3 regions of the Sphingopyxis sp. MWB1 genome follow, and region 2 is predicted to be linked to each of the others. Evidence: predicted binding sites of a transcription regulator. Region 2 holds the regulator's gene; each other region holds the start of a gene.
What was found. The regulator LexA, encoded in region 2, represses DNA repair genes until DNA is damaged. The targets are predictions, from matches to a motif close to GTTCCNCNCTTGTTCT.
Positions count from the first base shown of each region.

Region 1 (5,242 bases), 1.7 Mb from region 2:
ACCGCCTTGCACCATGACCCCGACGGCAGTTTTGCCTGGCTGGTCCCCTATTATCAGCATAGCCAGATTGAGAGTCAGCTGGCGGGTCTCGCCGCGCTCTTCAATGCTCCCCTGACCATCGGAGAGTTGCGCGTCGACGTGTCGATCGCCTTTGGGGTCAATGACGAATTTGAAGGGTCCAACGGCCAGCGGCTGGCCGCCGCCCTGGTCGCTGCGGAGCACGCGATACGCACCCGTGCGCTTTGGACGAAATATACCCCCCGTGGCCAGGAGGATGCCGGCTGGCAGCTGAGCTTCCATTCGGAACTGGAAGATGCCCTGATCGGAGGCGATATCTGGGTCGCTTATCAGCCGCAATATCATATCGACAGCGGTTCGCTGGTCGGCATCGAAGCGCTGGCGCGCTGGAGCCACCCAACACGCGGCCCCATTCCGCCCGATGAATTTATCGTTCAAGCGGAGAAGAGCCAGGATATCTATCGCCTGACACTGTTCGTCATGGATCAGGCTATTCGCTCCAGCGCCCAATTACGCGACGAGGGCATAGTCGCGCATATGTCGGTCAATCTCTCCGCCGCCTTGCTCGACCATGCCGACCTTGTGAGCACGATCCGGGTGATGCTGACCGCGCATCATCTTCCGCCGGAGATGCTGACAATTGAAATCACCGAAACCGCGCAGATCGAAAATAGTCGTCAGGCGCGCCAGACCCTGAGCCAATTGCGGCGCGCAGGCGTACGCCTGTCGATCGACGATTATGGCACCGGTCAGTCGAACCTTGAATATCTGACCGAAATCGAGGCGGACGAAATCAAGATCGACAAACGTTTCGTTGGCACCATGTGCGATTCGTCCCGCAATTTTGAAATCGTTAAGTCCACAATTGACCTCGCCCATCGATTGGGCGCCGTCGCCGTGGCAGAGGGCATAGAGGACCGAGCGACGATGCAGTTGCTGGGGCAGCTCAATTGCGACGTAGGCCAAGGCTATTACCTTGGAAAACCACAGAATTTTGCCGACCTTTCAAAGGCGCTGCACAATAACAGCAAAGCGCGCTCTGCCTGAACAACGCCATCAGGCCCATAGTTATGGTTAAGACTCGATTAACCTTGAGGAATATGGTAAATACCATGTTAACTGTTCGATCCGAGCAGTACCTACAGGAGGTTTGTTATGGGTTGGTTTTGGAGTTGGATGGGCGGCGGCGGCACCGGCAACGGCGGCGCGCACGCTTAATCGAGTATAGATTTTAACAGGATAGGGCCTCGGCATTTGCCGGGGCCTTTTCTTTTGGAGGCGGGCGTTGTCCGGCGATAGCGTCAATAGCGAAGCAGGGGCTCAAGCGCCCCCTCAAGTCGCCCTTCTGTCAAGCCCTCGGCAGGGATAAATATTTTCTTAAGAAAAGGCCTCGCGTTCGCGGCGCACTTTTGATTGGGAAAGCCCGCTTTCCCGCGCTTCCCCGGGTCGCAGGCACGATGAAGCGAATCAAACGGGCGACGAGCCGAGTCGGTCAAGCCCCATTTACCGTCTTGCATCGCAGCGCCGACGTGGCACTATAGGTGGTGGGTCGGCCGAAGGGGGCACCCAATAATTAGTATTTGGCCCAAAATGGCGGAATTCCGCTGTCCACGCCATGTGGATAGCGGGACACCCTCTGTTGCGTCCAAATAGTGCCCCCATGCCACCCGCAGACGTGATAGACTGGGGCTTCGTCCCGAGTCGAACAAGAGTGGAACATCGCGCCAGGCGGCGTATTGGGAAAACAGGGGCGGTCAGATGGACTTTCGGGAAACGGATCGAGTGGAGACAAGCGACGTGTCGGCGGTGGAATTGACGAAGAATGAAGCGCCAAATGAAGCGCCCGCAGCTTCCGCCCTCCCTGAAGGGGACGTGGCCGCCAAGCTGAACCAGAGCGACGAGCCGAAAATCCGCGCGCGGCGCTTTTCCATTGTCACCGACGCCAGCCGCGACGCGCTGCTGACCGATTTTGGCAAGGAAACCCTGCAGGACCGCTATCTCCTCCCCGGCGAATCCTATCAGGACTTGTTCGCGCGCGTCGCCGACGCCTATGCCGACGATGCCGAGCACGCCCAGCGCCTTTACGATTATATCTCGCGCCTGTGGTTCATGCCCGCGACCCCCGTCTTGTCGAACGGCGGCACCGGACGCGGCCTTCCCATCTCCTGCTATCTCAATTCGGTCGACGACAGCCTCGAAGGCATCGTCAACACCTGGAATGAAAATGTCTGGCTGGCGAGCCGCGGCGGCGGCATCGGCACCTATTGGGGCGCGGTGCGCGGCATTGGCGAACCGGTCGGCCTCAATGGCAAGACCAGCGGGATCATCCCCTTTGTCCGCGTGATGGACTCGCTCACCCTCGCAATCAGCCAGGGCTCGCTGCGCCGCGGCTCGGCGGCCTGCTATCTCGACGTCTCGCACCCCGAGATTGAAGAGTTTCTGGAGGTTCGCAAACCCTCGGGCGATTTCAACCGCAAGGCGCTGAACCTGCACCATGGCGTGCTGATCACCGATGAATTTATGGAAGCGGTGCGCGACGGCCGCGAATTTGACCTGCGCAGCCCGCGCGACGGCAGCGTCCGCAACACGGTTGATGCGCGCAGCCTGTTCCAGAAGCTGGTCGAAACGCGCCTTGCGACGGGCGAGCCCTATATCATCTTCATCGACCAGGTGAACCGGATGATGCCCAAGCATCACCGCGAGCTGGGGCTCAAGGTCACGACGTCGAACCTGTGCAGCGAGATCACGCTGCCGACGGGCCGCGACCATCTGGGTAATGACCGCACCGCGGTCTGCTGCCTCTCGTCGCTCAACCTCGAAACCTGGGACGAGTGGAACGGCGACAAGCGCTTCATCGAAGATGTGATGCGCATGCTCGACAATGTCCTTCAGGATTATATCGACCGCGCCCCGCCCGAAATGGCGCGCGCCAAATATTCGGCGAGCCGCGAGCGCTCGGTCGGCCTCGGCGTGATGGGCTTCCACAGCTTCCTCCAGGCGCGCGGCCTTCCGTTCGAGGGCGCGATGGCGAAATCGTCGAACCTGCGCATCTTCAAGCATATCCGCAGCCAGGTCGACGCCGCGTCGATGCTGCTCGCCAAAGAGCGCGGCCCCTGCCCCGACGCCGCCGATCAGGGCGTGATGGAGCGCTTTTCGTGCAAGATGGCGATCGCGCCGACCGCGTCGATCAGCATCATCTGCGGCGGCACCAGCGCGTGCATCGAGCCGATCCCCGCGAACATCTACACGCACAAGACGCTGTCGGGCAGCTTTGTGGTCAAGAACCCGCATCTCGAGGCGCTGCTCGTCGACAAGGCGAAGAACAGCGACAATGTGTGGAACACGATCCTCGAAAAGGGGGGCAGCGTCCAGCACCTCGACTTCCTGACGCAGGACGAGAAGGACTGCTTCAAGACGAGCTTCGAGATCGACCAGCGCTGGCTGCTCGAACTCGCCGCCGACCGCACGCCCTATATCGACCAGGCCGCGTCGCTGAACCTCTTCATCCCGGCGGATGTCGAGAAATGGGACCTGCTCATGCTCCACTACCGCGCGTGGGAGCTTGGCATCAAATCGCTCTATTATCTCCGCTCGAAATCGGTGCAGCGCGCCGGCTTCGCGGGCGGGGTCGAGGCTGACAACACCCCCGAAGCCGCCAAGTTCGAACTCGCGGCGGGGACGACCGACTATGACGAGTGCCTGGCCTGCCAGTGAACCCCTTCCCCTTCCCCGTCACCCCGGACTTGATCCGGGGTCCATGCGGGGAAGCGTACCCCATCGACCGATTCCGCTTTCGCCGGAATGACGACCAAGATTTGACCCGAGGATAAGCCGATGCCTTTGTTGGAAGCCCGCAAAACCTACAAGCCCTTCGAATATCCCTGGGCCTATGATTTCTGGAAGCGCCAGCAGCAGATCCACTGGATGCCCGAGGAGGTGCCGCTGGGCGAGGATTGCCGCGACTGGGCGCAGAAGATCAGCGACCATGAACGCAATCTGCTCACGCAGATCTTCCGCTTCTTCACCCAGGCCGATGTCGAGGTGCAGGATTGCTATCACGACAAGTACGGCCGCGTGTTCAAGCCGACCGAGGTCAAGATGATGCTGACCGCGTTCAGCAACATGGAAACCGTCCATATCGCCGCCTACAGCCACCTGCTCGACACGATCGGCATGCCCGAGAGCGAATATGGCATGTTCCTCGAATATGACGAGATGCGCGCCAAGCACGATTATCTCGGCACCTTCGGCGTCGACAGCGACGAGGATATCGCGCGCACCCTCGCCATGTTCGGCGGCTTTACCGAGGGGCTGCAGCTTTTCGCCAGCTTCGCGATGCTGATGAACTTCCCGCGCTTCAACAAGATGAAAGGCATGGGCCAGATCGTCAGCTGGTCGGTGCGCGACGAAAGCCTGCACTGCGAAGGCATCACGCGCCTCTTCCACGCCTTTACCAAGGAACGCGGCTGCCTGACCAAGGCGGTGAAGGAAGATATCATCGACTGCTGCCAGAAAACGGTGCGGCTCGAAGATGCCTTCATCGACCTCGCCTTTGAACAAGGCCCCGTCCCCGGCATGACGCCCAAGGAGATCAAGCGCTACATCCGCTACATCGCCGACTGGCGCCTCGGGCAGCTCGGCTTCCAGCCGATCTACATGATCGACGAGCACCCGCTGCCATGGCTCGCCCCGCTCCTCAACGGCGTCGAGCACGCCAATTTCTTCGAAACCCGCGCGACCGAATATTCAAAGGCGGCAACGCGCGGCGACTGGAACAGCGTGTGGACCAGCTTCGATAGCCGCAAGAAAGCCAAGGCGAACGACGAAACCGCCCCCGAAGGCGACGACGGCGACGACATGTTCAAACAAGCCGGCATCGCCGCCGAGTAAAACGACTTAATCCCCTCCCGCCTGCGGGAGGGGCAGCAAGACTTGGGAGCTTGCTCCCTAGTCGCCGCGGGGAGGGCAAGCGACGTCGCGACCGGCCCAAAGCGACGCAGACAGAAAGCGACAGGGCTATCCCATGACCGACAAGAAAAAACTCAAACTCCTGATCCTCAGCCAGCCGCAACGCGCAACGCTGGAGGGCCTCGCCAACCGCCGCCCCCAACTCCCCACTGACCCCATCCGCGACGAACTCGCCGCACTGGGACTGGTGGCGCAACAAGGCGCCAAATGGGCGCTGACCCCGGCGGGCAAGAAGGTGCTGGCGGCGAACTCGAAC
Region 1 is NZ_JQFJ01000002.1:1,752,149-1,757,390, forward strand. Features, by position in the region: gene JV18_RS0108790 (EAL domain-containing protein) at 1-1,065, shown strand, start outside; gene JV18_RS0108795 (ribonucleoside-diphosphate reductase subunit alpha) at 1,777-3,732, shown strand; gene JV18_RS0108800 (ribonucleotide-diphosphate reductase subunit beta) at 3,853-4,908, shown strand; gene JV18_RS0108805 (hypothetical protein) at 5,042-5,242, shown strand, end outside; gene JV18_RS15045 (FRG domain-containing protein) at 5,194-5,242, shown strand, end outside.
Region 1: a site for LexA is predicted at 1,721-1,736, ahead of JV18_RS0108795 (ribonucleoside-diphosphate reductase subunit alpha). Genes of this name have one in related genera too.

Region 2 (5,242 bases):
GCGGGGTGCGCGGGCGAATTGGAAGACGGTGTCGCCGTCCCAGTCGAGATCGAGCCAGCGCATCCCGTCGAGAATCGCTTCAATCGCGTCATCGGTCGAACGCGCGCGGTCGGTGTCCTCGACCCGCAGCAGGAATTTGCCGCCATGATGGCGCGCGAACAGCCAGTTGAACAGCGCCGTGCGCGCGCCGCCGATATGGAGAAAACCCGTGGGGGAGGGGGCGAAACGGGTCACGACATCGGCGCCGGTCGCCTCACGCGGTTCTGCAATATTGGTAGGGATTTCAGTTGCCACCGACGGGTCTTTCACTCAGTTTGAAAATTCCGGCCAATCTGGGCGCCGGAAAGGGATCGGGGCAGCCCCTAGCATGGCGACAAGGCAGCTTCAAACGCCCATTCGCGCGCGGGCGGCGCAAGCGCGCGCGCGCATGGTCGCGCGCGTTCTGGACGCGCTGGAGGCGCGACTGGAGCGCGAGCGCGAACGCATCGGCCTGTGGCTGCCAATTGCGCTGGGCGCGGGGATCACGGCCTGGCTCGCGCTGCCCACGCGCACGGCGTGGATCGGGCTGCTGTTGCTGCTCGGCGCGGGGGTTTGTGCCGGGCTGCTGATCGGCTGGCGGCGGCGCAGCGGGCGAATGCTCGTCATCGGATGCGCGGCGATGGCGGCGGGATTGCTGCTGATCTGGGGCCGCGCGCTGTGGGTCGCGGCGCCAGTGCTCGCCTGGCCGGTGACGACCGAATTTTCCGCCGGGGTCGAACGGGTGCAGCCGCTGCCCGCGCGCGGGCAGATACGGCTGTGGCTGCGCCCGATCGCGCGCGCCGACCTGCCGCCGCGCCTGCGGCTGACCGCGCGCAGCGAACAGGCGGTGGGCATCGTTGCGGGCGAATATATCGGCCTGCGCGCGCGCTTGATGCCGCCGCCATCGGCGAGCCTGCCCGGCGGATATGATTTTGCCCAGCGCGCCTGGTTTGACGGGATAGGCGGCGTCGGCACGATTTTCGGCGACATTGCCAGCGCCAAGGGGGCGGGCGCGGCCGAAGCGCCGCTTCGCGCGCGGCTGAGCGCGCATATCCAGGGCGAGGTGGCGGGGTCGGCGGGCGGGGTCGCATCGGCGCTGGTGACGGGCGACCGGGGCGCGATTGACGAGGCCGATGAGGAAGCGATGCGCCGGTCGGGCCTCGCGCATCTGTTGTCGATCAGCGGGCTGCATGTCACCGCGGTCGTGGGCTTTGCGATGTTTTTCGCGATGCGGTTGCTCGCGCTCAGCCGCCGGCTGGCGCTTGCCGGGCTGGTGCTGCCGCTCGCGGCGGCGGCGGGGGCGCTTGCGGGAGGCGGCTATACCTTGCTCGCCGGGGCCGAAGTGCCGACCTTGCGGAGTTTTATCGCCGCGACGCTGGTGCTTATCGCCTTTCTGATCGGGCGCGAGGCCTTGACCCTGCGGCTGGTTGCGGCGGGGGCGCTGATCGTCATGCTCTTCTGGCCCGAGGCACTGGCGGGGCCGAGCTTCCAATTGAGCTTTGCGGCGGTGACGGCGATTATCGCGCTCCACGAAAGCGCCCCCATGCGCGCCTTTCTGGAGCGGCGGGACGAGGCGCGGATCAAGCGGCTGGGGCGCGGCATTGCCGGGCTGTTCGCGACCGGCGCGGTCGTCGAGATTGCGCTGACCCCGATTGCGCTTTTTCATTTCCACAAGGCAGGGCTTTATGGCGCGCTCGCCAATATCATCGCCATTCCGCTCACCACCTTTGTCATCATGCCCGCCGAGGCGCTCGCGCTGCTGTTCGATGCGGCGGGGCTGGGCGCGCCCTTCTGGTGGGTGGCGGAAACTGCGCTCAACCTGCTCATCATGCTGGCGCATGGCGTCGCGGGGGCGCCGGGCGCGGTGACGACGCTGCCGAGCTTTCCGCCCTGGGGCTTTGCGCTGACGATCGGGGGCGGACTGTGGATGTTGTTATGGCGAAGCGGCTGGCGCTGGTGGGGCGCGGGGCCGCTCGTCCTGGGCATGGGCGCGCTGCTGCTACAGCCGCGCCCCGATCTGCTCGTCACGGGCGACGGGCGGCATATTGCCGCGGCGCAGCCCGATGGCAGCTATGCGATGCTGCGTGCGCGGGCGGGCGATTATGTGCGAAGCGCCATGGCCGAGACCGCCGGGATCGACACACCGCTGACGGCGCTGGCCGAGCTTTCCCATGCCGAATGCAACCGTGATCTTTGCCGCTGGGCGCAGCGAAGCGGGGCGGGGGAGGCGGCGGAGAATGCGCGCATCATCCTTGTCGCCCATGGCCGCGACCGGATGGAGGCGGAGGATATGGCGGCGGCCTGCGCCGCGGCCGATGTGGTGATCAGCGAACGCTGGCTGCCGCGATCGTGCCGCGCGCGCTGGCTGACCATCGACCGCGACAGCCTCGCGGAAACGGGCGGCCTTTTATTTTATCTGGGCGCGACGCCGCGGGTCGTCGCGGCGCACCGGGTGCGCGACGATCATCCGTGGCGCAACCCCCAGCAACTTAGTGGTAACGACGAAGCAGTCCCGAAAGCCGACCTTGCACCATGACGCGTTCGGCGGGGTAGCGCTGCGGCTCATAGGCGCTGTTGGCGGGATCGAGCCGGATCATCGCGCCTTCGCGGCGGAAATATTTGAGCGTGGCATTTTCGCCATCGACGAGCGCGACGACAATTTCCCCCTCGCGCGCGGTATCGGCCTTTTGAATCAGCGCATAATCGCCGTCGAGAATCCCCGCCTCGACCATCGAATCGCCCGATACTTCGAGCGCATAATGGTCGCCCGAGCCGAGCAGCGCGGCGGGAACCGAAAGCTGTTCATGATCTTCAAACGCCTCAATCGGCACGCCAGCGGCGATTTTTCCGTGCAGCGGCACTTCAATAATATCATTCGCCGCCACGGGGCGCAGCGCGGGCGCGGGCTTGCGGAGCGGGACGATATTGTCGCTGCCGCCAGCCGGGGCAGGAGCTTTTGCTGCGTCGGGGAGCTTCAGCACCTCCAGCGCGCGGGCGCGATTGGGCAGGCGGCGGAGAAAGCCGCGTTCTTCCAAAGCGCTGATCAAACGGTGAATCCCCGATTTGGATTTCAGCCCCAGCGCTTCCTTCATTTCCTCAAACGAAGGCGAAATGCCGCTGTCGTCGAGCTTTTGCTGGATGAAGCGGAGCAGCTCATGCTGCTTGGCGGTCAACATTGGTCGTTCTCCACGATGCCATTACCGGACATAAGGGGAACGATAGTGGAACGAAGCGCGATTTGTCAAGCGATGCCGATATAGGGTGCCATGCTGCCTGCGGGCGCCGGGGGAGCGCCGATCTCCCGGATGAGCAGCGCATCAGCCTCGGCCAGCGGGCGCGTCTGGCCGCTATCCTGGCTGGTGAAGGGCAGAAGGCCATCATCGGTGAGGCGCGCGCGCAGATATTCGCGGCGGGCTTTTCCGGGGCCGAGCGGCGCGGCGAGCGGGGCCTGGCGGATGCGGGGCAGCGGATCGGCGGCCCCGGCGAGGTGGCGCGCGAGCGGCAGCAGGAACAAGGTCGCAGTGACAAAGGCCGAGGCGGGATTGCCGGGGAGGCCGAGCAGCACGGCGTCGCCGATGCGGCCTGCGATGAGCGGCTTTCCGGGGCGCATGGCGATTTTCCAGAAATCGAGGGTGCCGCCCGCATCGGCGAGCGCGCCCGCGACATGATCATGGTCGCCGACCGATGCGCCGCCAATGGTGACGATGATGTCATGGCGGGAGGCAAGCTCTGCCAGCGCGGTGGCGAGCGCGGCACGGCTGTCGGGCACGCGGCGGCTTTCGCCGAGGATGACGGGGAGCGGGGCGAGCATGGCGGCGAGCATAATGCCGTTGCTGTCGGGGATCTGGCCGGGGGCGAGGGGCGTGCCGGGGGCGACAAGCTCGTCGCCGGTCGCGAGTATGGCGATGCGCGGGCGGGCGCCGACGGCGAAGCGCGCGGCGCCGCCCATGATCGCGGCGGCGATGGCGCCGGGAGTGAGGCGGGTGCCGCGTGCAAGCAGCCGGTCGCCGGTGCGGAAATCGCCGCCCGCCGCGCGGACATGGCGGCCCGCCGCGCCGGGGCCTTCGCCGCTGAGGAGGAGGTCGCTGCCCTTGGCGGTGACATCTTCCTGCACGATCACTGTGTCGGCGCCCGCGGGCAGCATCGCGCCGGTGAAAATACGGATCGCCTCGTCGGGTGCCAGCGCGGCGGTGGGGGCGGTGCCAGCGGCGACTTCGCCCGCGATGCGCCATGGCCCCGGCATATCGGCAAAGCGGATGGCATAGCCGTCCATTGCCGAGAGCGGAGCGGCGGGCTGGTCGCGCGCTGCTATAACATGGTCTGAAATATAGCGGCCAGTGGCTTCAGTTACCGCGATTTCTTCGGGCGGAAGCGGCGGGCGGGGGGGGGGGGGGCGCGTCTGGGCTTGTTCGACCGCGAGCAGCCCGCTCATGCGGCGCGCCAGTCGCCCGAGCGCCCGCCGCTCTTTTCGAGCAGGCGAATGTCGCCGATCACCATCGCGCGGTCGAGCGCCTTTGCCATGTCATAAAGGGTGAGCAGCGCGGCCGAGGCGGCGGTGAGAGCCTCCATCTCCACCCCCGTCGGGCCGGTGGTGGCGGCGGTGGCGGCGACCGAAAGCCCGTCTGCTTCCCACGCGAAATCGACGCTGACCTTGCTGAGCGCGATGGGGTGGCAAAGCGGGATGAGGTCGGCGGTGCGCTTCGCCGCCATGATGCCCGCGATGCGCGCGGTGGAGAGCACATCGCCCTTGGGGGCATTGCCGCTGCGGATCGCTTCGAGGGCGCCGGGCGACATGGTGATGCGTCCGCTGGCCACCGCGCGGCGCTGCGTCGCGGGCTTGGCCCCGACATCGACCATATGCGCGGCGCCGGTTTCGTCGAGATGAGTCGGGCGGGTTGTCATGGCGCGGGAGCGAAGCACGGGCGCGGCGAGAAAGGCAAGGGGGGAGTGTGCCTTTCGTCGTCATCCCGAACTCTTCGACAGGCTCAGGACAGGCTTGATCCGGGATCTATTTCCACCGGCGCTGCATGGATCCCGGATCAAGTCCGGGATGACGAAGGGAGGGGAGAAGGCTGGCCCTATCCCTCTAGCAGCGCCCTGGTTGCCGCCGTGACGTCATGCTGGCGCATCAGGCTTTCGCCGACGAGGAAGGCGTTGACGCCGCTTTGGCTGAGGCGCTGGCAGTCGGCGTGGGCCGCGATGCCGCTTTCGCCGACGAGCAGGG
Region 2 is NZ_JQFJ01000002.1:76,559-81,800, forward strand. Features, by position in the region: gene gltX (glutamate--tRNA ligase) at 1-294, opposite strand, end outside; gene JV18_RS0101205 (ComEC/Rec2 family competence protein) at 368-2,554, shown strand; gene lexA (transcriptional repressor LexA) at 2,508-3,194, opposite strand; gene JV18_RS0101215 (molybdopterin molybdotransferase MoeA) at 3,260-4,450, opposite strand; gene moaC (cyclic pyranopterin monophosphate synthase MoaC) at 4,447-4,920, opposite strand; gene trpC (indole-3-glycerol phosphate synthase TrpC) at 5,097-5,242, opposite strand, start outside.

Region 3 (5,242 bases), 1.4 Mb from region 2:
CGGACAATCTGTTCCAGTTCCATGGCGATCAGCGGTTCATCTTCGATGATCAAGACCGAGGTGCGCGATTCCCTGTCGATTTCGGCAACGGCCTCTTCAAGCAGTCGCTCGACCGTTTTGTCATCGGTGCCCGTGATAATGGCGGTATCGGCGACGCTAAAGCCTTCGAGAGCGGTAAGCAGCAAGATTTGCCGCGCAAGCGGAGTCATGATGGCAAGGCGGCGGTTGGCGGCGCGCACCAGCGGGTCTTCCTCGGTGTCATCACCTTCGCCATCGGTGAGGAAGGCGCTTTCCCATATGCGATGGAAATGACGGTAAAGGTCAATACGGCTTCCATGCCCGGCGCTGAACTCTTCAGGGGCAGCGACGATCACCTCAAGCGTCGTGTGGACAAAATTATCGCCATGCTGCTGGCTGCCTGTCAATGCGCGCGCATAGCGGCGCAGAAACGGTAAATGTCCACGAATCTCTTCGCCCAAACCCATTGATTGCCTCCCACAATGAAAGCGAGATACGCGCGCTGAAGCGTTTCGGTTCCCATTTAATTCAAAAGACGCTTTGTCTCCTGCAACTTGTAGGGAGGAAATGCGTAGAATCCTTCAGTGGCGCCAGGAGGCCGTGATAAGCAAATGGAATGAAACGCTTTTCCATATTGACGGTCCGAGACGCTTTTTTGGGAACCCGATTCATGGCAGAGCAATCCGAGAGGCAGAAGGATATGACGGCCTCGACGGATAAAGAGGGGCGGGATTTGGCAGTCAGCAACCAGCGTCAAGACGATATGCGCGAACAGGAGCGGCTGGAAACGCTGCGTGAATATCGGCTGCTGGACACGTCCCCCGAACAGGCATTCGACCGGGTGACTGCGTTGGTCGCCGATTTGTTCGATGTGCCGATCGCGTTGGTGGTGCTGGTCGATGACCGCCGACAATGGTTTAAATCGGTGCATGGGCTGGATGTTCCGGAAACCCCGCGGGACATCAGCTTTTGCCAGCATGTGGTGGTGGAAGAGCGGCCAGTGGTGGTTTCGAACGCCCTGGAAGACCCGCGTTTTCGCGACAATCCCCTGGTAAGGGATGATCCCCACATCCGTTTTTACGCCGGGGTTCCCCTTCGTGCGCCCAATGACGCGGTCATCGGCACTTTATGCATCATTGATCGCAAGGCGCGCGAAGCCCCCGATGCGCGGGGAATGCAGCGGCTGGAAGATTTTGCGGCGATTGTCATGGCCGAGGCCGAATTGCGCCGCACCGCTTTCCAGCGCGATGAAACGCGCCATATGCTGGAGCGCGCGCTTGATTTTTCGAGCGTGGCCATCTGGCAGCTTGATCCCGATAAAAGAGGATTGAAATGGCGCGGGGCCACCGCCGAATTATGGGGCGGCGATTATGAGCGGTTGACGACTGCGGACGCGGCCATGGAACGTATTCATCCCGATGACCGCGACAAGGTGCGCGCCGCGCTCGACGACGCCATCGGCAATGGTGTCCCTTATTCGAGCGATTTCCGCGTCCTTCATCCCGACCGCGGGGTGCGCTGGCTTGCCGGGCGGGCGGATTGGGATGTGCGCAGCAATGAAGCGGTGCTGACCGGTATCAACATCGACATTACCGAGCAGAAGAGCCGCCAGGAAAATGCCAATTTGCTGATGCGCGAATTGCACCACCGAATGCGGAACCTTTTTGCCACCGTGGGCGCCATCATTTCCTTGACCCGGCATAATTCGCGCGACGTCGAAGACTATGTCGACCGGATCAGCAGCCGGCTCGACGCGCTCAACCGTGCGCAAAATGTCTTGCTGGGCGCCAATTTCCTCACCGGCTCGATTCATGCGCTGTTGCGCGAGGTCGAGGCCGCCTTTCCGCGCATCCGCTGGGAAGGCCCTGACCTACTGTTACCGGAAAATGCCCTGGTCTCCATGGCGCTGCTCTTCAACGAGCTGGCGACCAATGCGGTCAAGCATGGCGCCTTGTCGACCGAACATGGCCGCGTCGATGTTCAATGGTCGCAGGATGACGAAAATGTCGAACAGCGCCAGTTCCGGCTGCGCTGGACCGAGACGGGCGGGGAAGGCGAAGTGATCCCCCCAGAGCGCACCAGCTTTGGCACCTTGCTGATGGAACGCAGCGTCCGCAACAATCTGGGCGGAACGATCGAACGGCGGTGGGAGCCGACGGGGCTGGTGTGCGAGATCAGCCTGCCTGCGCGCTGGCAGGAGGCGTGAGGGGCCGATCGGCTCTCGCTGTCCCCTAGGGCCACAGATAGAGAGCAAGGCCAAGGGTTTCGCTGCGTAGCGCTGTCCCGCTCTGGACTCCGGCTTTCGCCGGGGGTCGCGCAATTTGCTGGAATAGGATCGTCACCCTCAAACACAGTGTTCTTTTTTTGTTCTCTCTGCTAAAGCCAAGGAATGAGCAAGCCGAATCTTTTGTCCAAGCTCGCGATATTGGCGGATGCCGCCAAATATGACGCCTCCTGCGCCTCTTCGGGAACGATCAAGCGGGACTCGACCGCGACCGGGGGCATCGGGTCGACCGAAGGCATGGGCATCTGCCACAGCTATGCGCCCGACGGGCGCTGCATCTCGCTCCTCAAGATATTGCTCACCAATTTCTGCGTTTACGATTGCCGCTTCTGTATCAATCGCGCGTCGAGCAATGTGCCGCGTGCGCGTTTCGACCCGCAGGAGGTCGTGCGGCTCGCGCTCGATTTCTACAAGCGCAATTATATCGAGGGGCTGTTCCTTTCGTCGGGGATCATCCGGTCCGAAGATTATACGATGGAACAGCTGGTCGAGGTCGCGCGGCTGCTGCGCGAGGAGCATCGCTTTCAGGGCTATATCCATCTGAAGACAATTGCGGGGGCGGATCCTGCGCTGATCGCACTCGCGGGCATTTATGCCGACCGGCTGTCGACCAATGTCGAATTGCCGACCGAGGCGGGGCTGGCCAATTTCGCGCCCGAGAAAAAGCCGGCGACGATCCGCAAGACGATGGCGTCGGTCCGCACGCGCGAGGCCGAGGTGCTCGACGCCGCGAAAAGCCGGTTGATCGGCAAGGCAAAGCCGCCGCGTTTTGCGCCTGCGGGGCAATCGACACAGATGATCGTCGGGGCCGACGCGGCGCGCGACGATGATATATTGAAAAGCGCGGCGAACCTCTATTCGGGCTATCGCCTGCGCCGCGTCTATTATTCGGCATACAGCCCGATCCCCGACGCGAGCAGCGACCTGCCGCCGGTCCGCCCGCCCCTGATGCGCGAACATCGGCTGTACCAGGCCGACTGGTTGCTGCGCTTCTATGGCTTCGAGCGCGCCGAGATCATGGCGGGCGCGCAAGGCGGCATGCTCGACCTGGCGATCGACCCCAAGCTTGCCTGGGCGCTGCAGCGGCGCGAAGCTTTTCCGGTCGATATCAACTGCGCGCCGCGCGAAATGCTGCTGCGCGTTCCGGGGCTGGGCACACGCGCGGTGGATCGGATCATCGGTGCGCGGCGGCTGGGTAAACTTCGCCTCGCCGATCTGGGAAAAATCACCGTATCGGTTAAAAAATTGCTTCCCTTTATCCTGACGCCCGACTGGCGGCCGGGGATGCTGACCGACAGCGCCGACCTGCGCGCGCGTTTCGCGCCGCCGCCCGAACAATTGGCGCTTGCCCTGTGAGGGAGGTGGTGCTCGAGACCCCCGGCGATTTTGCCGAATGGCGCGCCGCTGCGCGCGGGCTTCTCGCCGCCGGGGTGCCGCCCGAGGCGGTGAGCTGGCGCGGCGCAGGCGAGGGGGCGTCGCTGTTCGGCGATGCGGGAACCGCGAGCGCCGAGGCGAGCGTGTCGGTGTCGCGCGAATTGCTCGTCATCGCCGACCGCGTGATCTGCCACCGCGATGCCGAGGTTCCCGCGCGGCTTTACCGTATCGTCTGGCGCGCGGCGCGCGACCAGCAATTGCTCGCGCGGCGCACCGATGCCGATATCGATTGGCTGATGAAGGCCGACAAGGCGATCCGCCGCGACATTCACAAGATGCACGCCTTTGTGCGCTTTCGCCGGATCGGCGACGATGCCGGGCGTGAGCGTTTCGCGGCATGGTTCGAACCGTCGCACCGTATCCTTCGCCTGACCGCGCCCTTTTTCCAGCGGCGCTTCACCGGCATGGACTGGGCAATCGTGACCCCCGATGCGCGCGCGATCTGGGCCGACGACGAGCTCCGCTTCGGTCCCGGCGGGACGCGCGACGAGGTGCCGGTCAGCGATGTCGTCGAGGATCAATGGCGCACCTATTATGGCGCGATCTTCAATCCCGCGCGCGTCAAGATTGCGGCGATGCGCGCCGAAATGCCGAAGAAATATTGGCACAATTTGCCCGAGGCGCAGGATATCGCGCCGCTGCTCGCCGGGGCCGAGGCGCGGGTGGAACGGATGCGCGCCGAGGCCGTTTCGATGGCGAACCCCCGGACGGAGAAATGGCGGACGCGCGTGGCCGAAACCGGCACCCCGACAGATGAAGTGGCGACGCTGGGCGAGCTTGCCCACGCGGTCGACCGCTGCACGCGCTGCCCGCTCCATTGCGATGCGACGCAGGGCGTCGCGGGCGAGGGGCCTCAAGGCGCGCGCATCATGGTGGTCGGTGAACAGCCGGGCGATCAGGAAGACTTGCAGGGGCGTCCTTTCGTTGGACCCGCCGGGCAATTGCTCGACGCGGCGCTGGACGAAGCCGGGATCGACCGGCGGCGGATTTTCCTCACCAATGCGGTCAAGCATTTCAAGTTTCAGCCGCGCGGCAAAAGGCGGATCCACCAGACGCCGACGGCGGGCGAGATCGACGTTTGTCGCTGGTGGCTCGACAAGGAGCGCGCGCTCGTCCAGCCCGAACTGATCGTCACGCTTGGCGCAAGCGCGCTGCGCGGCGTGACGGGCAAGAGCGCGAGCATCGCGTCGATGCGCGGCGCGGTGCACGCGCTGGAGGGCGGGGCGAAGCTGGTCGCGACGGTGCACCCCTCTTACCTCCTGCGGCTTCCGGACCGCGAGCGCGCGGCGAGGGAGCGCGAAGCCTTTGTCGCCGACCTTGCCCGCGCGCGAAAGCTTGCCGCCTGATGGCGAAGCCCTGGCTCGAACCGCATCCGCACGGGCTGTATGTGAAGCCCGCCGATTTGTGGATCGACCCGTCGCGGCCCGTCGAACGCGCGGCGGTGACGCACGGCCATGCCGACCATGCGCGCAGCGGGCACGCATCGGTATTCGCGACCCCCGAAAC
Region 3 is NZ_JQFJ01000002.1:1,473,687-1,478,928, reverse strand. Features, by position in the region: gene JV18_RS0107610 (response regulator) at 1-485, opposite strand, end outside; gene JV18_RS0107605 (sensor histidine kinase) at 752-2,224, shown strand; gene JV18_RS0107600 (putative DNA modification/repair radical SAM protein) at 2,408-3,658, shown strand; gene JV18_RS0107595 (UdgX family uracil-DNA binding protein) at 3,655-5,082, shown strand; gene JV18_RS0107590 (ligase-associated DNA damage response exonuclease) at 5,082-5,242, shown strand, end outside.
Region 3: a site for LexA is predicted at 2,374-2,389, ahead of JV18_RS0107600 (putative DNA modification/repair radical SAM protein). Genes of this name have one in related genera too.